Sediminitomix flava: one gene and its partner. The main gene of each other region encodes a partner of the protein of the gene in region 2 in a complex. Links are inferred from orthologs where the notes say so. Each region holds a gene or a part of one and is shown on either strand. Other genes may lie near its edges.

The links. The genes of interacting proteins can lie anywhere in the genome.
Region 1: the proteins of BC781_RS08330 (region 2) and BC781_RS07740 are in contact, whole or in part, in a solved structure (PDB 7CUB), measured with the Escherichia coli proteins. The link is inferred for Sediminitomix flava from one-to-one orthologs.

What each region holds. Positions count from the first base shown.
Region 1 is NZ_QGDO01000002.1:96,885-99,693, reverse strand. The notes cover bases 64-2,795. They hold BC781_RS07740 (cytochrome c oxidase subunit 3), read left to right. Parts: upstream 64-917; coding sequence 918-1,673; downstream 1,674-2,795. Other genes in these bases: BC781_RS07730 (SCO family protein), read left to right, coding at 2,204-2,795; BC781_RS07735 (cytochrome C oxidase subunit IV family protein), read left to right, coding at 1,696-2,040; BC781_RS07745 (cytochrome c oxidase subunit 3), read left to right, coding at 174-764; cyoE (heme o synthase), read left to right, coding at 64-156. In the rest of the region: more of cyoE, read left to right, coding at 1-63; more of BC781_RS07730, read left to right, coding at 2,796-2,809. UniProt on the Escherichia coli protein: Cytochrome bo(3) ubiquinol terminal oxidase is the component of the aerobic respiratory chain of E.coli that predominates when cells are grown at high aeration.
Region 2 is NZ_QGDO01000002.1:231,437-234,508, reverse strand. What follows is about bases 62-3,056. They hold BC781_RS08330 (cytochrome c oxidase subunit I), read left to right. Parts: upstream 62-608; coding sequence 609-2,504; downstream 2,505-3,056. Other genes in these bases: BC781_RS08325 (bifunctional 3,4-dihydroxy-2-butanone-4-phosphate synthase/GTP cyclohydrolase II), read right to left, coding at 2,974-3,056; BC781_RS08335 (cytochrome c oxidase subunit II), read left to right, coding at 62-578. Outside these bases: more of BC781_RS08335, read left to right, coding at 1-61; more of BC781_RS08325, read right to left, coding at 3,057-3,072. UniProt on the Escherichia coli protein: Cytochrome bo(3) ubiquinol oxidase is the terminal enzyme in the aerobic respiratory chain of E.coli that predominates when cells are grown at high aeration.

The DNA.
Region 1 (2,809 bases), 130 kb from region 2 along the record:
TCGGCTTTAGTTGCTGCCGTTGGCGTATTCGGAATCCTTTATTTTGATATAAAGCTGATGTTGAAGCAAGGCTTCAAAGATGCTCGAAATATTATGTTGGCATCGGTATTTTACCTGCCACTCGTACAAATTATTTATGTACTTGATAAAGTATAAACAAAAAAGAAATCACAATGACAACTGATAATATGACTGCAACGACAACATCTCAAGGAGTACATCCTAAAAAGTTTGTACTATGGCTTCTTATTGTAAGTATCGTGATGCTTTTTGCCGCCTTTATTTCAGCGTATATCGTGAGACAGGCAGAAGGTGAATGGTTAGTTTTTGATTTACCAAATATATTATACGCTAGTACAGCTGTAATTGCATTGAGTAGTCTTTCCATGCAATGGAGTGTTGCACAAGCAAAGAAAAATGATGCAAAGAAAACAGCTTTAGGAGTTGGTGTTACTTTCTTACTTGGGGCATTGTTCCTTGCTCTTCAATGGATGGGTTGGACTGATCTAGTAAATATTGAAGTTCACTTCTCATTTGCCAATCCAGCAGGATCGTTTGTTTATGTTCTTACAGGCGTTCATGCTTTTCACTTGATCACTGGACTGATTTATTTGTTAATTGTCTTCTTCCAGGTAAGATCAGTAGTAAAATCTAATAATGTTAATGCCAAAAGAATCCTAAACATCGAGATGTGTGCAACTTACTGGCATTTCTTGGGTGGACTTTGGGTGCTTTTATATGTCTTTTTGTTGCTCAAACGATAATTTTTTTGGGCCAAATCGAAAAAAAGATAATAAAAGTCATTAAAAAATATTGACAATTACCTAAAAGCCTCGTTCTTTTGTAGCATTGAGATAAGCTTTTAGTTAAAACCAATAGATATCTCTAATTCTCATAACTCTAAAACTTTTTTTTATATGTCGACGGTTACTGTTGGAAAGAAGCCTAAAGTGACACATTGGGATGGTGCGGCTGAGCCATTTAAGGCAAGCTACGGAAAATTGATGATGTGGTGGTTTCTAGTATCGGATGCTTTTACGTTTTCTGCACTTTTGATTACGTACGGAATTATCCGTTATATGCATCCAGCTTATGAAGGTGCTTATTCTGCTTTTGAATTTGCGACTTCTTCACAAGACTTATACTGGCCAATTCCTGAAAAGGTATTTAACGCATTTCCATTCTTCCATGGAGTAGATATGCCATTGGTATTTGTAGGTTTAATGACCTTTATCTTGATTCTTAGTAGTGTGACTATGGTATTGGCTGTAGAGGCTGGTAACAGAAACGCTCATAAAGAAGTTGAGAAATGGATGCTTTGGACTATCGTAGGTGGTGCTACATTCTTAGGATGTCAGGCTTGGGAGTGGTCTCACTTCATTCATGGTTCTGATGCAGGTGTAATGCGTGATGGTATCCAAATTTTTGGAGCAAACCTTTTAGAAAACCAATATGGACCACAGCTTTTCGCTGATTTATTCTTCTTCATTACAGGATTCCACGGATTGCACGTTACTTCTGGTGTGATCATCAATATCATTATTTTCTATAATGTAGTAGTGGGTACTTACAAGAGAAGAGGTCATTACGAAATGGTTGAGAAAGTAGGTCTTTACTGGCACTTTGTAGACCTTGTTTGGGTATTCGTATTTACATTCTTCTACTTAGTCTAACAAAACTAACGCACCTTATATTATGGCAAATGTTGATTCTACGCTTTCAATGGAAGAGCAAAAGAAAGCAAACGTACGTAAAATTTGGAAAGTAGCTGGTTATCTAGCCGTAATCACAGCTATCGAATTCTTGTTCGCTTTTATATATCCTGATTCTTGGGATAGATTGTTCTTAAACATCACTTTTGTGATTATGACATTGGTGAAAGCTTACTATATCATGAGTGAGTTCATGCACTTAGGTCATGAAGTTAAATTCTTGCAAAGAACAGTTGTTTATCCTTTAGCATTTTTGATTTGGTTACTTGTAGCTCTTTTCTTGGAAGGTGGTGCAGTACTAAAAGCAATTGCTTCTATCTGGGGATAAGCAAATGAAAAGATAAAAAGATTAGGTTTAGTTGCATTGTCTGTAGCTAAACCTTTTTTTGTGAAAAAATACAGAATTTTAGGGAAGGTTTTCTTTTTTTTGAGTTGTATTTAAGAGAGAATTTCAAACATACTGTATAAACTGAACTGATTAAAACTGTCTTATGAAAAATAAGTGGATTTTCTTATTCATATTGCTGGGTTTACCCGCTTTGATTTTTTTATTCTTGAATCAATTTGGCGAGAGTGAATTTCGTTTACAGAATCCTGCTGAGTTGCAGGTTTACAAAATGAAAAGCGTGAATTGTGAGCCAAATGAGATTGATGGAGTTCCAAGAATTCCTAATTACAAATTGATCAATCAAGAAGGAGATACTGTTACCCAAGCTATCACTGAAGGGAAAATCTATGTGGCAGATTTCTTTTTCGCAAACTGTCCAGACATTTGTATTGCTATGTCGTCTGAGATGTTGCGAATTCAGGATAAATTCAAAAATAACCCTGATGTCAAAATTATTTCACATACAGTAGACCCTAAACGAGATACACCAGAAGCGATGAAAGCTTATGCTGAACGTATAGGAGCTGATACCGATATGTGGACTTTCCTGACCGGAACAAAAGAAGACCTTTATGATTTGGCAAGCTGTGGATATTTCATCTCAGCACAGAATGTCAAAGAAGACCCAAATGCATTTATTCATAAAGACACCTTTGTCTTGGTGGATAAAGAGAAGAGAATAAGAGGTATTTATAGCGGAACAGATAGA
Region 2 (3,072 bases):
TTGAAATTTTGGGTAGACAGTTCGGATGGGAAATCCGTTACGGAGGTAAAGACAAAGAAATTGGTGCTTACAACATCCGTAAAATTGATAGCGATGGTATCAACTCAATGGGTATCGATTTTACTGATATCAAGAGTACTGACGATTTTGTAGCGGGTGAAATTTGGTTGCCAAAAGGTAAGCCAGTGAAATTGCGTATCAGAGCATTGGATGTAATTCACTCGGTATTTATGCCTCACTTCCGTGTTAAAATGGATGCCGTACCAGGTATGCCAACTAAATTCCAATTTACTCCAACACTTACTACAGAGGAAATGAGAGATATCCTTCGTAAAGAAGGTAAAGAGAATGCTGACAAATTCAAATATGAGTTGGCATGTACTGAAATCTGTGGTGAAGGTCACTTTGGTATGCGTAAAATCATCAGAGTTGTGGAGCCTGAGGAATTTGAAAAGTGGTATGCAAAGCAAAAGACATTTGCTGAGAAGAATCCTGACTTCGTTTCTGCATTGAAAGCAAAAGGTGAATTTGCTGGAGAGTTGAAAGAAGAGGCAAATAGTGAAGTTGCTACCCGATAAATAAAGTTAGAATCCAAAATTATTGATATAATGGCTACAGCAGAATTGAATGTTCAAAACGAAGCTGAAATGCACGATGTGCATGAACACCATGAGTCACATGGAAACTTCTGGACGAATTATGTTTTTTCACTGGATCATAAAGTAATTGCAAAACAATTCTTGATCTCAGGTATTTTTTGGGCACTAATTGGTGGAGGTCTTTCTTTGATTTTCCGTCTTCAGTTGGGTTTCCCAGAAGCTAGTTTAGAATTCTTACGTCCGATCTTGGGTGACTGGATCACTCCAGAAGGACAATTACATAAACAATTTTATTTGGCTGCAGTGACAATGCACGGTACCATCATGGTATTCTTTGTATTGACAGCAGGTTTGAGTGGTACTTTCTCTAACCTTCTTATTCCATTGCAGATTGGAGCACGTGATATGGCTTCAGGATTTATGAACATGCTATCGTACTGGTTCTTCTTCCTTTCTTCGGTAGTAATGTTCGTTTCATTGTTTGTCTCTACAGGTCCTGCTTCAGGTGGATGGGTAGTTTATCCTCCTTTGAGTGCATTGCCACAAGCAATTGATGGTTCTGGATTGGGTATGACGCTTTGGTTGGTTTCAATGTCTTTGTTTATCGTTTCTTCACTTTTGGGTAGTGTAAACTATATCGCTACTGTAGTGAACATGCGTACAGCAGGTCTTTCATTCGGTAAATTACCCTTGACAATCTGGGCTTTCTTTATCACAGCTATTATCGGTATTCTATCATTCCCAGTACTTTTTGCAGCAGCATTGTTGTTAGTATTTGATAGAAGCTTCGGTACGTCTTTCTATTTGTCTGATATTTATATTGATGGTGTAGCACTACACCACTCAGGTGGTAGCCCAATTCTTTACCAACACTTGTTCTGGTTCTTGGGTCACCCAGAGGTATATATCGTATTGCTTCCTGCATTGGGTCTTACTTCAGAAGTAATTTCTACAAACTCTCGTAAGCCTATCTTCGGTTATAAAGCCATGATCGGTTCTATGTTGGGTATCGCGTTCCTTTCATTTATTGTATGGGCTCACCACATGTTCGTGTCGGGTATGAACCCATTCTTAGGAACGATCTTTATGCTTCTTACTTTGATCATTGCGGTACCTTCAGCGGTAAAAGCCTTCAACTACATTACAACAATGTTTAGAGGTAATATCGTATTTACGCCAGCTATGTTGTTCTCAATTGGTCTAGTATCATTGTTTATCTCTGGTGGTGTAACAGGTATTGTATTGGGTAACTCAGCATTGGATATCCAATTGCACGATACTTACTTTGTAGTAGCTCACTTCCACTTGGTAATGGGTTCTGCGGCATTCTTCGGTATGATGGCAGGTGTATATCACTGGTTCCCTAAAATGTTCGGTAGAATGATCAACGAGAAGTTGGGTTATGTTCACTTCTGGATGACATTTGTTGGTGCTTACTTGGTATTCTTCCCAATGCACTACATCGGTATTGCAGGTTTCCCTCGTAGATACTATACATTTACAAGATTTGATGCATTCTCTACATTCACTGACTTGAACCAGTTCATCAGTATTGCAGCAATTCTTACAGTAGGAGCACAGTTGTTATTCGTATTTAACTTCTTCTACTCAATGTTTAAAGGTAGAAGATCTCCTCAAAACCCTTGGGGATCTACAACACTAGAGTGGACTACTCCAGTAAATGTTGGTCACGGAAACTGGCCAGGAAAAATTCCTACAGTTTACAGATGGCCTTACGACTTCTCTAAGCCAGGTAGTGATGAAGATGGATTTGGTGATTTCATTCCTCAGCATATTCCATATTCTCAAACTCCAGCTTCAAACACTGAAGAAGAGAAACCATTAGTGGAAATCGAAAAAGAATTAGATGCTTTGAATACTACAGAGCACGATGAGATTCACTAAGAATTGATATATGAATTGCAAAAGGCCCTACGAGAGTAGGGCCTTTTTTATTATCTATTTTTAAAGTTTAAGTACTAGGATAAATGCTTTCGGGATAAAACTTTACTGTTCTTAGAGTTGCTCTAAGAACTCATAAATGAAGGATAGAGTCTTCAGACTCGAAAAATGTACATAAAATCGAGTCTGAAGTCTCTAATTCCCATTTTTTAATTCGAAGATGTTGCACTCGCTCACTTCGTTAACTCTTCACATAGAATATCCGTAATCATTAGTCCTAGTGCTTAGCTACAGGTTCAAAAGAGTTTGAGGGGTGAAGGTTTGGTTGATGAAATATTTTAAGCCTTCTTCTAAGCGTTTTTTGGGGCAATGTACTTTTGTATTCAATTGATAAGAGTGAAAATAAAAAGCCATTCTAAATCTGATTTAGAATGGCTTTACTATGTTTTACTTTGATGTTTATCTCAAAGAATTAATCTTTTTTCAAGATCGCATGTCCCATCTTATCTCTTTTTGTCTTGAGATAATTTTCGTTGTGCTTATTCGCTTCAATTTCAATAGCAATGTTATC